4 regions of the Paenibacillus sp. FSL R5-0473 genome follow, and region 1 is predicted to be linked to each of the others. Evidence: riboswitches for the same ligand, from Rfam matches in the RefSeq annotation. Region 1 holds a riboswitch; each other region holds the start of a gene.

Region 1 (4,196 bases):
TTCAAGCAGTAAAAAGCTGGTGCTCGGTACAAGTGCCGATTTTGCACCATATGAATTCCATAAAGTGATTAATGGCAAAGATGAAATCGTTGGCTTCGATATAGAGATCGCCAAAGAGATTGCCAAAGATCTTGGCGCTGAGCTTGTGATTGAGGATATGGGCTTCGACGGTCTCCTGCCTTCATTGCAGAGCGGGCGTGTTGATCTGGTGATTTCAGGTATGACGCCGACGGATGAGCGGAAGAAAAGTATCGATTTTTCCGACACCTATTATAAATCAAAACAAGTGATTATGGTTCGAAATGTGGATAAAGACAAATATCCAACTATGGCAGAACTTGAAAATGCGAAGATTGGCGTTCAGAAAGGCTCCATTCAGGAAACGATCGGACAGAGTATTCCAGGAGCGAAGCTTACTGCGCTGGATAAAATCTCGGATATCGTGCTTCAACTGCAAACAAAACGCATTGATGCGGCAATCGTTGAAGATACCGTTGCTGCAGGTTATCTGGACGATATCATTGGACTTGCTGCTGCTGTTCCGGACGAAGAACAAGCAGAAGCGGCAATCGGGATTCGTAAAGGTAATACCGAGCTGCTAGCTGCAGTAAATGGAACACTGGAGCGACTGAAAAGCGAAGATAAAATCAATCAGATGGTGACGGACGCCAGCCTCTTGATGGCGGATAAAGCGAACAAATCACAAAATATTTTCCAAGTATTCTGGGAGTACAAAAGTTTCTATGCTACAGGTGTAGGATACACACTTCTGTTGTCTGCACTTGGGGTTATCTTCGGGGTAATTATTGGATTGATCATCTGTTTGTTCCGTTTGCATGACGCTGCAATCTTGCGCTGGATCGGTACGGCATACGTTGAAGTGATCCGTGGCACACCGATGCTGGTACAATTGATGATTATTTACTATGGTTTTTCTCTGAGCTTTGGCATTAACTTCACTGCACTTCAGGCAGGTATCATTACGCTTTCAATCAATAGTGGTGCCTATCTGGCGGAGATTTTCCGTGCAGGTATCCAAGGTGTGGATCGTGGTCAGTTGGAGGCAGCGCGTTCATTAGGTATGGGAAGAGGCGCCGCGATGCGTTATATCATATTGCCACAAGCCTTCAAAGCTGTATTACCAGCGATCGGTAATGAATTCATAACCATCATCAAAGAATCCTCCATTATCTCCGTTATCGGTATGGTGGACATTATGTATCAGGCAAGTGTAGTCAAAAACATTACGTACCAAGGCTTGAGTCCATTTTTGATTGCAGCAGCCATCTACTTTGTAATGACGTTCATTTTGTCCAAGCTGCTGGGACGACTGGAAAGGAAGTTGAGTGCAAGTGATAGACGTTAGACAATTACACAAATCTTATGGTAATAACGATGTGCTTAAGGGCATTAACGTGACGATTGGCAAAGGTGAGGTTGTTGTAGTCATCGGCCCTTCCGGTTCAGGTAAAAGTACTTTCTTACGTTGTCTGAACCTGTTGGAACAGCCTACCTCAGGAGAGATTGATTTTGAAGGCGTGTCAATCACGGACCCCAAGCATAACATTAACGCAACTCGTGAGAAAATGGGCATGGTGTTCCAGCACTTCAACCTGTTCCCACACAAAACGGTAGAGCAAAACATCACGATTGCTCCAATTAAAGTGAAGAAACAATCCACTCAGGAAGCGGAGAAAATTGCTGCTGATCTGCTTAACACCGTGGGCTTGTACGATAAAAAAGATACATTCCCGAATCAGCTGTCTGGTGGACAGAAGCAGCGGATCGCCATTGCTAGAGCATTGGCCATGCAGCCGCATGTGATGCTGTTTGACGAGCCTACGTCGGCACTGGATCCTGAGATGGTCGGCGAAGTGCTGGATGTCATGAAACGTCTTGCAGAAGGCGGAATGACGATGGTCATCGTAACCCATGAGATGGGTTTCGCACGTGAAGTGGGAGACCGCATCTTGTTCATGGATGGCGGGGTTATTGTGGAAGAGGGAACACCTGATGAGGTGTTTGGAGCACCCAAAAATTCACGTACACGTGATTTTCTTGCGAAAGTACTCTAAACGATGTGATCAAATAGCGTTACTGACTTCGAGTCGGTAACGCTATTTTTTATGGATAATAATGACGTATGGATTCGGAAAAGTAACTATTCTGTTACCAAATGTAAAGGAATCGGGTCAACCAAACTTTCTGAATTAACCAGTATTCTTACAAATGCTTACATGCTAAAAACCATTTGGTAAGAATTACTACAAGTTCAGGTTACAAAATTGTGATATATTGAACTCTGCCGAAACTTCCGGACAGGGAGTGCGGGGGATGTAACGATGCAGATTGTGCAGGGGGAAGATCTACAGCACACTGCTTGGGGTGAATTAGGGGTACATAACGTTTCAAATGTAATGAAGAACCTATAGGGTGGGCTCCTCATCCGAATCCGACAACTAACTTCGCAGGCACAATGAGGGAGGAAGACCATGATTAACAAGAAACGTATAGCCAAAACAGCAGTAGCATTATTGACAACAGCAATGCTCATTCAAGCCGTTCCGGCTCACGCCGATTCAGTTCATGTGGCCAAAGAAGGGGATACCTTCTACACCTTATCAAAACAATATGGAGTAGCAATGAACACGTTGGTTAAAGCAAACAACGACATTTCACCTTACAACATTTATGGTGGTTTGAAAATTACGATTCCCGGTAAGGCAAACAATGTAGCAGCTGCTGCGGCAACGGAGAGCAAGACCCAAGCGAAGACTGTTACTACAGCGAGCTTGGACGTTAACGCAGATAACAAAGTGGTTCAAGCCTGGGGTAAAACATTCGATTACAGCAAAGCCGTTAACGTGAAAGCAACGGCATACTCTGCAGATCCGTCTGAAAATGGAGGCTGGGGTGCAGTCGATTATTTCGGAAATGACCTTGAACTGGGCACGATTGCAGTTGATCCAAGTGTAATTCCACTTGGAACCAAAGTACTGGTAACTGGTCACAGCCATCCAGGATTGCCAAAACAGGCTTTTGTAGCCACAGCGCGGGATGTGGGCGGTGCAATCAAAGGTCACCGGATTGATATCTTTATACCGGGTAGCAAACAGTCTGTAAGCTCATTTGGATTTCAGGATATCGAGCTGTACATTCTGAAGTAGAGAGAAAATAACATTTTAAATGAATTCAAACAGGGTGTCTGCCAGTCGCTAATTCGCGATTGAACAGCACCCTTTTAATATTCTCATTTATTTCTATCACGGTCATCTTAATCTTTGGCCTTTGGCAATCCCAGCATTTCGTCCAAGGTGACCAGTTCATATCCCCGATTACGTAGTTCCTCAATAATTTCAGGCAAAGCCTCAATCGTGCCGTTCAGGTTTGACCCTACACCGCCTCCAGCATGTTGCAGAACGATGGAGCCGGGTTTTACGGCAGACAGGATATTATCTTTCACCTGTTCCTTTGAAAGGCCTTTCCAGTCCAGGGAGTCTACGTTCCAGTTCACAATGCTATAGTGTTGTTTGGCAGCCCATCTCAGCTGTTCTTCATTAATGTCTCCATAAGGTGGCCGAATCATCTTGGGCGTATAACCCGCCAAACGTTGAATAATATCCCCGGTATGTAAAATTTGTTTGCGAAAGGCATTCATCGACAGCTTACTGAATTCAGGATGATTGTAGCTGTGATTACCAACCATATGCCCTTCCTTAACAATGCGTTTCACTAGATCCGGATGTTTCTCAGCACGACTACCCACGATGAAGAATGTAGCTCTGACATTGTATTTCTTCAATACATCCAGCACTTGTGGAGTAAACCGTGGATCAGGTACATCATCAAAAGTCAGTGCAACCTTCTTGGTTGAAGGACCATTGGTTTTGAACGTATCGGCATATTTTTGACGTAACTGTCCCAATGTCAGTTGTTCTTCTTCTGCAGAATCCGAACCTGATACTGATTCACTTGATGGGCTTGAAACATCCCGCGATGAAACTGGAGCATGATATCCCCCTAGAAAAATAACGATAACCATCAGCATAATGAGGCGTACGCGCATAATAACGGCCTCCTTTTCCAAAATGACGTTCTCCTTGGTATGCCCGGGGGTTCCATAAAATATGCGCAGTGTGAGAAGTTTCATTGCGGATTTAGCTCATGACAGCCATAATTCCTCCATATATAAACAT
Region 2 (4,196 bases), 3.9 Mb from region 1:
GCTTGGGCGTTGCAATTTCAATCGTCTCTTCCATGTTCTTCATATGCTCACAATCCTTCACGTTCAATTTGCGCTAATGCTGTAGAGAATTCTTCCCGTGTAATCTGAAATACACTGAGACGTTTGTGGAACTGCTTCCCGTTACAATAACCGATGCCTAGCAGATTGCCCATCTCCATGCGACGTGCAGCAGCCTGCGGATGCACGATAAGTCCTGCCGCGATCAGGTCCTCCCAATCGATCAGGCTCGGAGCACCTTCGTATGAAGTATGTACGCGCGCCAGAGCATGACGGATCGCCTCTGGTGAGGCATTCTCCACCCCAATGTCCCCTTTGCGCGTTGCATCGGCTTCCGGAATGAAGGCATGTTTGCAGCCAGGGACCTTGTTCGCAATAATTTTACGAATGCGTTCGCCAGCATGATCCGGATCTGTCAGTACAATGACTCCCCGTCTCTCCTGAGCAAGCGCAATCCGCTTCAGAATGCGTTGGTTGATGGCTGATCCACCTGTTTCTATGGTATCGGCCTCCACGGCCCGACGGATAGCTACCGTATCGTCACGGCCTTCCACCACAATGACTTCTTTTATCATGTTCCATTTCTTCCTTTCTAACGCAAAAAGAAGAGGAATATCCTCTTCTCTGCCAAACGGCGGGGGAGACTGAATTCAGACTCCTCCGCCGCATATTCCGCATGAATCATTCATGCAACTATTTTATAGCATTCCCATTTCAAAGTAAAACGATTTTAGTTCGCTTCCGGCTTCACCGGACCGATCACGTAGACCGTTTTGCCTTTCTTACGTCCAAAATTCAGGGCATGCTTCACACTGTCATAATACACATCAATTTTGTTGCCTTTAATGGCACCGCCTGTATCTTCCGCACGACGGAATCCCAGACCTTCGATATATACCCACCAGCCAATTGGAATGACTTTGGGATCAACCGCAATGGTGCGTCCTTCTGTTACACGAGTACCAGAAGCCGTTTTAGTACCAATGCCAGGCTCTTCGGAAGAGTAGGCAGTCATGGATACATTTTTAAGTACTTTGGAGTATTTAAAAGAAGTTCCGGATACGGTAATTACTTTGCTGCCCGAGGCAGATGTTTTCTTCGAGTTCGTTGTTGTAGCCTTTTTGGTTGTTGACGTTTGAGCCGATACGGTCTGAATCTCAGGTTCCTTCACGACCGGTTTTGCTTTGGTGCCGACAGCGATCACTTTATCTACACGATTATTAGCGACAGATTTGCCAACCATTTTTTTGGAGACCAATTCTCCATCCTGAAATACCTTTTCGATATGCTGTACAATTGTGCCTTCTTTGCCGTTCACAACGACACGGTTATCACCTTTGTACAAGCTAGGGTCAGCCGTTTTAATGACTTTGTAAGCGATCGGTTGCTCTACATCCACTGTACGCTTTGTTACGCGCACTACACGAATCTTCATCTCCGCTTTGATAGCAGTTCCAAGCGCCGGATACACTTTATCATTACTTTCAACTTGAATACCTGATTTTTGAATTGCATCTTCTACCGATGAATCGGTTGTATACAGAGTCTTGGTGTCTCCGTCTGCCGTAATGTTAACTGGAACGGCCCGCTCAATAACGATTCGGTCTCCATCTGTTAACGCCCCATTCATGGACATGGATACCTTATCGTGAGGGCTGACTGTGATCGACTGCTCCTCCAGCATTTCCTGAAGCATTCCTGTACGAGTCTCTACCACCTGAGCTTTGCCATCAATAACCAGTGAAATTTGTTTCCCGGCCTGACCGTAAACGACTAACAAGATCATGATTGTAAGCGCAATTGAGAAAATCGCGATCAATGCCATTTGACGCATGTTCTCATGCTTCCACCGCAACGCGAAAGACTTACTGGATGATCGTGACTCATGGGTCTCTTCTGGTTGGAATGTGCCCACTTCTCCGTCCTCCTTCATAGCCTCGCCGTCTAAAGTAATGCATGATGTCTTTGACGTGACTATACCAAATTTTCTACAGAACACAGATTGGACCAACATAATCCGGTTCTGCACCATGAATCAATCTTCGCAACATGATGTCATCCTCCTGAATACCTACCGTATGATGACAATATTTCTTTTATTCAAAAACAAAAAAGCCAAAGAAAGAGTGTAAGAGGAACTCTTTCGTGGCTTCCGAATGATTCTGAATATCGGAAATTCATGCACGAGGTTGCCTCTCTTTTTCCGCTTGCGAGGTTAGCTGTCGGGTTCGGGCGAAAGAGAGCCGCCCTATCTTGGGTCACCCGCTCATGGCGGACGCCCTTGAATTCACCCCGAGACCCAAAGAAGAAATCAAATACGGCTTCGCAGTTCCCTTCGCTGCTTTTGGGTCAGCGAACGTTGCGCATCGGCCAAATACACCGATGTTTAAGCCCTATTGGTTCCCCCGCTCTCCGATAACGGAGACTCAGCGAGACTGATTCATGAAAGTAATGTTGTTTCATCGGAAAGTGTCCCTTTGTTCATCCCCCGAACATCTGTCCAATTTTCCGCACAACAATTCACTGAAAAGATGATATCCTGTTTTGATGCATGTTGTAAAGCGTTGATCAAGTACGTTTTTCTGAATATTTGGTTAAAATATTGTAATATTCTTGATTTATTTGGATCAAAGGGCAAATTACCTCCGCTTACCTGCCTTTTTCACCTCATTTGCTCGTTTTTTTAACGAATCCCAAATCGTTCCATGGCATTTTTGGTTGTTATTGCAGCAATTTCCTCCACCGAAATGCCTTTAATTTCCGCAGCTGCCTCTGCAACCAGACGTACATGCGCTGTCTCATTTCGCTTCCCACGATAAGGGTGCGGTGTCAAATATGGAGCATCTGTTTCAATGAAAAACCGATCCATAGGAACCTTCTCCAGCACCTCTTTGGGTTGCTTTGCATTTTTGAATGTGATCGGTCCTCCGAAGGAGAGATGGAAGCCCATATCGAGACAACTTTTTGCTGTTTCCCAGCTGCCCGAGAACGAGTGCATCACACCACCAACTTCGCCCGCCTTCTCTTCACGCAAAATTCTTATGATATCCTCATGTGCATCCCGATTATGGATGACAATTGGCATGTTCACTTCACGCGCCAAAGCAATTTGTTGTCGTAATACGCGATGCTGTATTTCTTTTGGTGAAGTATCCCAGTGATAATCCAATCCAATCTCACCGATTGCAACCACTTTTTCATGCTTGCATAAAGATGCAATCCACTCCAAATCGCCCTCCTGCATTGTGATCGCATCTACGGGATGCCACCCTACAGCTGCATATATAAAGTCATACGTTTCGGCAAGTTTCATTGTGGTTGGAATTGTCTCCCGGTTAAAGCCAATGTTGATCATGCGACCAACTCCTGCATCCACAGCACGCTGAATCATGTCCTCGCGGTCCTCGTCGAATTGTGGTGCATCCAGATGTGTATGTGTGTCGAACAGCATCATGTCTGTATCTCCCTTCATGTCGAAATAACGACTATCTTCTTTTTCAAAATCCAATTTGTAAAATTCAATAATTCAATGACTCATACATAAAACATTTTGGGTATCTGTGTATTACATCATTACGTTTGTTTCTTCACAAATACAATATATAGAAGATATACGGATATTCTGATCTATATATTGTTGATTGTGCTCATTCTGTCTACTTGCATTTACAAAATTATGTCGATCTACATATACTCCCCATTAAAGCAGATTACTGTATCATGGAAAATAGCTCTTTTAGAAAGTGTTTTGATATCGAAATTCTTCATCGGATTATACCCACACGATTACAAGAAATAGGGGCGTATATGTGACGGTAATTCGTGAATAATCGCATCCACCTTGTTTTGCGGGTAATACAAATGATGTTTCCCTCGGTGAAGCCCACTGATGGAACGGACAATGTCAGATACTTCTGACAACTCACGTAAATTGTCCTGTCGATCCAGAAGAAGAATCTGCTTATCTGTGGATTCATCCGGACGAAACACATCATACGGATTATCCGAAGGAAAATCAATTTCAAGATCATATTCGGGATCGAGGCCAGCCTGTACAAAAGCTTCCCGAATCTCTTCCATCATTGTCAAGTCGACCTGTTCAAGCTCTACATACTTATATAACTTGCGATCCATAAAACGTTCGCATAACTCACTCAGAACAGTATCGTCCTCCTTGC
Region 3 (4,196 bases), 2.3 Mb from region 1:
ATTCTCCAGATCTGTGGCCAGGCGGACCATCAGATCCTTGGTTGTATCGTTGTTCAGGGGAATGACTTTGGAGGCTTCGGTTATGCAGGCATTCATGGCTGAATGCAGGTAACCAAGGACCGCCTCCTCGACCGGGATGTCGAGGTGGTGGTTAATCCAGGCGTGAACAGTGGAGAGGCAGCCAACCGAATCATATTTGGCAAAGATCTGTTCGAGCTGGCTGAATTCAATCCAGGGGTGCAGAGCGCGTGCGAGTCTGATCAATCGTTTACCCATGGCGGCAGCTTGTTCTCTGAGATCTCCAGGGGTTCGCTGAACATGGACGAGCTTGTCGATCAGAGCTATCCGCCATGTATCCTTGTGATCTGTTGCGGTATAGATGCCTTTGATAGCCATACCTTCAAGACGAACGATGCTCGGATGCAACTGACAACGCATGAATGATTCGAGATCTTCAGCATTACGAATGGTACCCTCCCTGATATGGATATCCATGCCGAAGGAATGGGTGAACCCTCCAACCTGAATAGAGGAATCAAGCAGTTTGACATAATCGAGCAGCTTATTCCCACGGTTCACAATCATTCGCCTCCTGTGTTCGTTAAATGTCACTTAAAGTGACATTTATATTCCTTTTTGTTTGCTTTATGTTTAAAAATCCGAATTATATGATAGTTATCATCCCATAAATATCCGCTTTTTGTCAATAGTATCCGTGAAATTTAATGGATTAAATATGGAATTTAATATTTGTGTTATTTTATATAACTTATTGTGTTATTTATTTTACGAAGTGCAGGGAGGACTATATATAAGGAAGGACTATATATAAATGAACCAACAAGATCGGCTCTTACCTAAAGAGAGGGGATCAAATCTAATAATATGCAGTTCATGGGTAATGATGACGAGATTATGCGATTTTTGATGAAAATGCCTAGCTGAAAAAGAAGTATTAAAAAATACTTTACTTTTAGTTCTGAACCCGGTATAATCAATTCTGTTGCCGATTATTTACGACATGCGGTCGTGGTGGAATGGCAGACACGCTATCTTGAGGGGGTAGTGGGCGTATGCCCGTGGAGGTTCGAGTCCTCTCGACCGCATCATATGAACGATTAAAAAGAAGCTTTCCATTAATGGGAAGCTTCTTTTTTTGTCTTTTTCGAACAGTATGACATCTGGGTTGAAAAAAGGCCATCCATTACCGGAGGAATGTTGCTCTACCTACCGGCTACGGGTGGCCTGTGTATTATTTTTGCAGCAAATTCTTGATATCTTCTTCAATCTTGTCCGGTGTTGTTTTGGGAGCATAACGTTTAATGACCTGTCCGTTCTGATCCACGAGGAATTTGGTGAAATTCCATTTGATTGCTTTGGAGCCAAGCAGGCCAGGAGCTTCTGTGCTCAGGTGTTGGAAAAGAGGGTGAGCGCTTGAGCCGTTCACATCAATTTTCTCAAACATGGGAAAGCTCACGCCATAATTCATCTGACAGAACTCGGCAATATCGTCGGAAGATCCTTTTTCCTGTGCAAACTGGTTGCTTGGGAAACCAAGCACTTCAAATGGAGCATCTTGAAACTTGTCTTGCAATTCTTGCAGACCTTTGAATTGAGGGGTAAGGCCGCATGAGCTTGCCGTATTCACAATCAGGAGCACTTTGTCACGGTAGTCGGACATTTCAACTTCTTGACCGCGAAGGGTATTCACTTTGTAATCGTAGACTGTCATCTAAATCGCCTCCATTTATTTACTCTTATATCTTCTATTATATTGGTTGCAATTAAATATTGCAAAACTAATATGGTGTTAAAAGAATCAAAACAGGCAAGTTGTGCTGAATACGTGAATGAATTGCGAAGTGATTTACGCCAGAGTGAGAATTAGATAGCCTTGAAGAGATAGATAGAGTATAACTTTGTTGTAAGCGTTATTATGGATAGGAATTGGCAAAAATCTGCCGATTTGATGATCTGGGCGGACTTTACACCGACATGGCACGGGTGTATGATTCATAACGTAATTTCAATTTAAACTAAAATGTACTTGAAAAACGAAACAAACGATAATATCGCTCGATCTTATCCTTAAGATATACGAACGATGTTTTAATCGCTGAGTTTCCATTCATTGATGAGTGGAAAACGGGGGAACCAACGGAATGCGCTGTCCAGGACAGTGGGCATTCATGGGGTGAATTTTCCGGTGACAGCCGGAAATAGGGCGACTCTCGCGCCCGAATCCGTCAGCTAACCTCGTAAGCGTTAAAGGGAGAGGCAACAAGCCGTACGCTGGTTCATGGTGTTTTCGCCATGGGTTATTTAAGAAGCGTTCGGGAGGCCTTGGTCCCCCACGCTTCTTTTTTTGTTGTCTTTTCACGCCAAGGGAGGAACGAATGATGGATACTGAGATGGTCTTAGTGACTGCTCCAAATGAAGCAGGACGCAAATTTATCAAATTGCTGATGTACAAAAAAATGCCGTTTGCCGTTCTAACCAACAGTGCAGGGGAAGAGCGCAGACTCCGTAGAATCGGAGTAGAACATGTTATTCGCATGAATACGGCTGCAGCTCAAAAATGGTTTTTGCCGCAGGGCAGCGTAGGCAACGTGTTTATTTTCGAGAACAGCCTGAATCTGACCTGTCGTTATTTACAGATCTGCCGTTCATGGACATCGAAATCCCTGTGCGTCATTACGGAGCAGAGTCATCCTAAGGGCATCTATCGGGGCATGGGCGCAGACCGGATTGTATATTCGCTCAATGGGGAAGTTGGCTTTCTCCTCAATGGTTAATGCCATAGCTTCTGATTGCTCAGGTGTAAGGTGCCTGTTATAATTGAATGTATCGATAAACGGAAGTTTGAGGAGACTCATGCAGGATGGTGAGTCTTCTTTTTTATGCTTACAAGGAGGAATTGGAGTGCCGGATGTAGGTGGATTGAAATGGTTGTTTTTTGATGTTGGAGATACGCTGGTGGATGAATGGGAGCCGGTTGATGATATTATCGGACAGTTTGTCCGTGAAGCTTGTGCTTTGGGGTATCCGGTGACAATTGAGGCGGTACGCGAACTGTTCGCGAGCTGTTACCGAAAATATGAGCAATGGCCTATGAGAGTGGCGATTCGCACATTCGTTGAAGACGAGGGGCATCAGAAACAGATTCAGGACAAGCTGAAGTTTCAAAAAGATCTTGAACGTCCTTTTCCTTCAGCAGATTCCGTTCTTCAGCAGTTGTCACGGCATTATCACATTGGCATTATTGCCAATCAGAGTCCTGGAACGGAAGAGAGACTGGAGAGCTACGGCTTGCGGAAGTATGTTGATGTTCTGGCATGTTCGGCTGAAGAAGGAGTGTCCAAGCCAGACCCTGAGTTATACGCTGTGGCCTTGAAGCAGGCCGGTTGTGAACCGGAGGAAGCCGTCATGATCGGCGATCGGATCGATAACGACATTATACCTGCTCGGAAGCTGGGCATGCGTACGATTCGAATTATGCAGGGTTACGGAAGATTCCAGCCAGAACTATCGGATGACAAACGTGCGGATTGGACCGTTGATTCATTGGATCAACTCTTGCCGTTATTGATACCAAATCAGGATTAGATGCAGATGGTTGTTTATTGGATTGCAACAATAAAGGCTGATCAACTGGGTATAAAATACCGGAGTTGATCAGCCTTTTTAGTATTTAGCCAATTAAAATGAGATTAGAACAACCGGATCGTCTGAATGATCAGATATACATTCAGCACAACGATAATTGCGGCAATGACCCATGAGATGATTTTAAGCCACAATTTGTTGGCGAATGCACCCATGCTTTTTTTATCACTTGTGAACATCACCAGGGGAATTACAGCAAAGGGCAATTGAAGCGACAGCACGACCTGGCTCAAAATGAGCAGTTCTTCTGTGCCATGTTCTCCTGCAATGGCTGTCACAATTACCGCCGGGATGATGGCGATCAGACGTGTGACCAGTCTGCGCAGCCAAGCCGGAATTCGAATGTTCAGGAAACCTTCCATAACGATCTGTCCAGCGAGTGTACCTGTAAGGGTAGAGTTCTGACCTGATGCTAACAGCGCCACACCGAACAGAATACTTGCAACCGTAGTACCCAATAGAGGTGTCAGCAGATGATAGGCATCTGCGATCTCGGCAACCTGCGTCATACCAGCACTGTGGAATACAGC
Region 4 (4,196 bases), 3.8 Mb from region 1:
GCTCTTATTCTCCCAAAAGGGGACTAAGCGCCTCTTTGTTATGCGTGTGCAGAGATTATTTCTTCTCTGACAGCCACATGGCGATATTTGCAATCTCTTCGTCCTGCAGTTTGCCCTTGAAGGAAGGCATGCCACCTTTACCTTTGACAATCGTAGAATAGATCTTCTCCAGATCATCCTGGCTGCCGATGTTTGCCAGAGCAGGTCCTACGCCACCTTGAAGCTGATCCCCGTGACAGGAAATACAATTGGCTTTGACCAGTGCTTCAGCTTGTCCGGCATCCAATGTTACTTCCGGCATGGTTGGCTTGGCTTCTTCGGCCACTTCTTCTTTCCCTGGAAGCGTAAACATTAAAACAATAGCTAAAGCGCATGCTGCAAAAAATACTCCGCTCATGATCCATTTGTGCATCCCTTATGTCCCCTCCAGAATGAAAGATCATCTAACCTGAAACTATCCATATCATTATAACGGAACCTGTACTGACATCATAGCATTTTGTGGGAATTTTTTGAACTAATCACATAACAAGGGGCAAATTTGGTTGTTTTGCAATGGATTCTAACCGCGAGGCCCTTCATAAACCATACAGTGAAAGGGCTTCAAGCCGCTTGGGGTCTGTCGTTCGTATGTATCCTGGGTGATAAATCCACTCTTCAGATAGACTTGAATGGCACGAGCATTCCAAGTGAGTACTTCCAGATCAATCTCATTCGTGGGATTTCGGCGAATAGCTTCCTGTACAATGGCAGAGACAAAAGCTGTCCCTTGACCCTGACCACACAGCTCTGGATGCATGCCAAGGCCAATCCGGGTTACCCCTTGAAGTGGGAAGTATTGAGCAAACCCACATATACGATCGTTCTGATCCAGGACGATTGCATATTGCTCCTGCCGCAGCTGTGCATCTCCGAATTCCACTTCCAGAGCCTTCATCTGCTCCCAGGGGAGCCAGCTGTAGATATTGTAAGGCGGATCATACTGCCAACTGCAGATAAGCTCCGCATGTTCTTCTCGCATGGGTACAACGTGAAACGTCACAGGGGTTTCCTTCATACACCTGCATGCTCCTTTCCTTGAAACAGAACTCTTTGTCCACTCTACAAAAGAGATGTTCATTTAGCAAGTCTTCCTTCCAAGAAAAAAAATGAAACAAAAGTTCCGGTAATTTCGTTTATATTATAACGGGATGGGTAAAAACATCATAAGGGCACGGACGAACGAACGCAAAATGAACCTGTTGATGTCGCAGGATATGCCCCGAGTATAACTTGCAACATGAATAAGGATTGAAGCACAAAAAAACCGCCGGATACATTCCTGCGGAGAATGTACCGGGCGGTTCTGTTATGCTTCTTGCTTCGTTCCAGTATGGTTAATGGTTACAGCATCATGTTGCTCAGCTTGTCCCTAGTCAAGGGCCAGTGATTCATATGCGTCCGTGCTCATAATCCGTTTCGCGCCAACATAACGATTGGCCCAATAGTTTTCACTCAATGCACTGATCGTAACGCCTTTGGAAGAAGAGGAGTGTGCGAACTTTCCATCCCCTACAAAGATTCCTACATGGGATACGCCTTTACCTGTTGTATTAAAGAACACCAGATCGCCAGCTCTCATTTCCATGCGGGATACGGAATCGCCCATGTCGAATTGGGAACTGGATTGGCGTGCCAAATCAATACCCAACTTGTCGAATACATACCGTGTAAATCCGGAGCAGTCAAAGCCGTTGAGCGTTGTTCCTCCACTTTGATATGTAGTTCCCATTGCTGAATCAATTACTTTGTCCATCTTTGAATCTGCGAATGCGCTACCTGCACCAAGCGATAAAGCGAATGTGATGCTAAGTACAGCTGCGGTTAATTTCTTCTTGAACAAGAGATATTCCCCTTCCAATGCCTGCGAGGTTAGCTTAAGGATTCGGTTGAAGGTCCCCTATGATCCCTCTGTAGCAAGATCAATTCACCCATAACTGGTTCCCCCGCTTCCCAGGTGCCAGGAATTTGGCTATGCTAGTTATGCACCTGCGAAATCAAGAAATGACGATTTAATTTTAAGTAGTTACAAATATGAATGTAAAGATTACAAAGTTGTTACTAAAAACTCACTGCGATTATTGTAACAGAGGAGTACGGCTTTGGCAACGTTTAGCAACAAAATTAGCAAAAAAAACCTCGACCTTTGACGGGGAAAGGTTGAGGTTTGCCTATTTATAAGTACATATTAGGCCATGAGTTTAACATGTGATGGTAACAATTTTTAAACTATCTGCTCTCACCTTTGGATATTTTGGACTGCCATAATCGGAAATGGCTGCATATTTTCCACAGACTCAATAGACATCTGGCAAGTGGATACGTCTGTTGTAGTATAAGTCCGGTCAGTCCTGTTAATAACCATGAGGCTGTAGTGAATGCCCCAAAGACGAGCAGGTGTACTCCGCCCAGCAGTAATGCAATGCCGATTACAGCGATGAGATGACGCAGTGCAATCCAGAGGGCTTTGAGGGTACCGTGAGCCCCGCCTTCTCCTTCTGGTGCCGAAACACCGAACTGCATGTAGAGTATGACATGGTGGATGATCCAACCATATACAACCCAGGCAGCAACATAAGGTATACCAGGCAACAGTAATTGAAGGGAATGAAATCCGTCCATGAGAATCGAGTAGAGCTTCGGTATGAGCCAGTAGGCGGGCAGAAGTATCAATAATGTACGTATGGTGTGGAGCAGCAGCATCGGTTTCCACAGATTTTTGATTCCGCGGACAAAGGGGATACGCTCTTCTGTAGAATTAAAGTGCTGAAGTGAGTAGAGCAGTCCTGCCTGAATGAGGGGGCTGATCAACATGCGAACTAGCAGCATGCCCCCTAGAATCCATAGATAACGATGAACCTCCGGATGGGTAGACAGGTTAAGTTGACTTTCCATTTTGAACAAAAGTGTACTCAGCTCACCGGCATCAGCATCTGGATAGCGAAGGAGTAGTGGGATGACCGCCGATTGTACCATTCGATAGAAGAAATATCCCCAAATGAGTTGATAAAGAAATAAGAGTGCGGCAATGAACATATGCTGACGGACGAGAAACCAGCCTTCACGTATTTTCGCTTTCACCGTTTCCACCTCACCATGACAGACCTCCAAATATGGCTTCTATTAGTTTGGTTACACTCATGCTCCAGCGGGACTTCGCCCGCTCATCCAGTCCGGATTTCAGGAAATTGTTCATATGGCGGTTCTCCAGCACGATCGAGTACAGGGGATCGGTCATGGCCCAGGATACGGGGGATGTGTGAGTTAATTTATACGTGATGCGATCTTCTTTGCCATTCCATTGCTTGGTGAGGATATGTCCGTCTTCAAAAGCAATACGAACAGGAACGGCGCTGTAATCACTGCCTTTTTTTGCAATTGTCACGGATGACTCGTACAATGTTTGACCGTCTTTCTGTACGGGCGTAACACGAATCTTCTCTACAGCAAAGTCAGCCATCCCGTTACCATAGACATATTGGTCAAAATAATCAGACCAGGAAGTGCGGGTCACTTGTTCCACAATTTTCTGGAAATCAGCCGAAGTGGGATGTTTGAAACGGTACTTCTTCACATAGGTAGAGAGAATACGTTCCATCTTTTTTGCGCCGACTTGATGTTCGATACCAAGCAATACAAGTTTGCCACGTGTATAGACATTGGCTGCATACTCATTCTGTGAATCGAACTTCCAGGATTCTTGTGTTAAGGATGAAGGAGACGTAATCAGTCCCGATTGTACCGGCAGATTCGGAATCAATCCGTATTCCTGCTCCATCAGTTTGTCTTCTGCATAAGAGGTGAATCCCTCATCCAGCCAGGCTTCCTCGAATTCGTTGCTGGCAACCATGCCGTAGAAGTACTGGTGTCCAATCTCGTGGACTACGGTACGTTCCAGGTCATAACCCGGAGTAGTATCATCGGCTCCAAAGGCCGTAACTAGCGTAGGGTATTCCATACCTCCAGCGCCGTTCCCCGCTTTGGGTGGAACTACGATGGATAAGGTAGCGTAAGGATATGGGCCAAACCATTTGCTATAATTGGCTAGAGCGGCCTTCGCGGCGTAGAAGTAACGTTCTTTCAGATCCTGATGAGCAGGGTCCAGATATAACTTGATTCGTACACCAGGCACATTGGGTGCAGAGAAGGGTTCCTCG

The links. A riboswitch is a leader RNA that binds a small molecule or an ion and turns the genes downstream of it on or off. The one in region 1 is predicted to bind cyclic di-AMP.
Region 2: linked by a shared signal. The riboswitch ahead of MKY28_RS25970 (3D domain-containing protein) and the one ahead of MKY28_RS08735 (3D domain-containing protein) in region 1 are both predicted to bind cyclic di-AMP.
Region 3: linked by a shared signal. The riboswitch ahead of MKY28_RS18865 (hypothetical protein) and the one ahead of MKY28_RS08735 (3D domain-containing protein) in region 1 are both predicted to bind cyclic di-AMP.
Region 4: linked by a shared signal. The riboswitch ahead of MKY28_RS25590 (C40 family peptidase) and the one ahead of MKY28_RS08735 (3D domain-containing protein) in region 1 are both predicted to bind cyclic di-AMP.

The regions. Positions count from the first base shown of each region.
Region 1 is NZ_JBBORL010000001.1:1,989,897-1,994,092, forward strand. Features, by position in the region: gene MKY28_RS08725 (ABC transporter substrate-binding protein/permease) at 1-1,366, shown strand, start outside; gene MKY28_RS08730 (amino acid ABC transporter ATP-binding protein) at 1,353-2,075, shown strand; cyclic di-AMP (ydaO/yuaA leader) riboswitch at 2,294-2,490, shown strand; gene MKY28_RS08735 (3D domain-containing protein) at 2,493-3,167, shown strand; gene MKY28_RS08740 (polysaccharide deacetylase family protein) at 3,275-4,066, opposite strand.
Region 2 is NZ_JBBORL010000001.1:5,883,587-5,887,782, forward strand. Features, by position in the region: gene rsmA (16S rRNA (adenine(1518)-N(6)/adenine(1519)-N(6))-dimethyltransferase RsmA) at 1-43, opposite strand, end outside; gene rnmV (ribonuclease M5) at 48-593, opposite strand; gene MKY28_RS25970 (3D domain-containing protein) at 749-1,933, opposite strand; cyclic di-AMP (ydaO/yuaA leader) riboswitch at 2,207-2,460, opposite strand; gene MKY28_RS25975 (TatD family hydrolase) at 2,702-3,472, opposite strand; gene MKY28_RS25980 (HD domain-containing protein) at 3,805-4,196, opposite strand, start outside.
Region 3 is NZ_JBBORL010000001.1:4,282,188-4,286,383, reverse strand. Features, by position in the region: gene MKY28_RS18880 (urease accessory protein UreF) at 1-579, opposite strand, end outside; tRNA gene MKY28_RS18875 (tRNA-Leu) at 1,024-1,106, shown strand; gene MKY28_RS18870 (glutathione peroxidase) at 1,253-1,732, opposite strand; cyclic di-AMP (ydaO/yuaA leader) riboswitch at 2,105-2,280, shown strand; gene MKY28_RS18865 (hypothetical protein) at 2,400-2,795, shown strand; gene MKY28_RS18860 (HAD family hydrolase) at 2,923-3,606, shown strand; gene MKY28_RS18855 (Nramp family divalent metal transporter) at 3,711-4,196, opposite strand, start outside.
Region 4 is NZ_JBBORL010000001.1:5,806,751-5,810,946, reverse strand. Features, by position in the region: gene MKY28_RS25600 (c-type cytochrome) at 56-412, opposite strand; gene MKY28_RS25595 (GNAT family N-acetyltransferase) at 563-1,057, opposite strand; gene MKY28_RS25590 (C40 family peptidase) at 1,412-1,882, opposite strand; cyclic di-AMP (ydaO/yuaA leader) riboswitch at 1,886-2,023, opposite strand; gene MKY28_RS25585 (hypothetical protein) at 2,269-3,120, opposite strand; gene MKY28_RS25580 (M1 family metallopeptidase) at 3,131-4,196, opposite strand, start outside.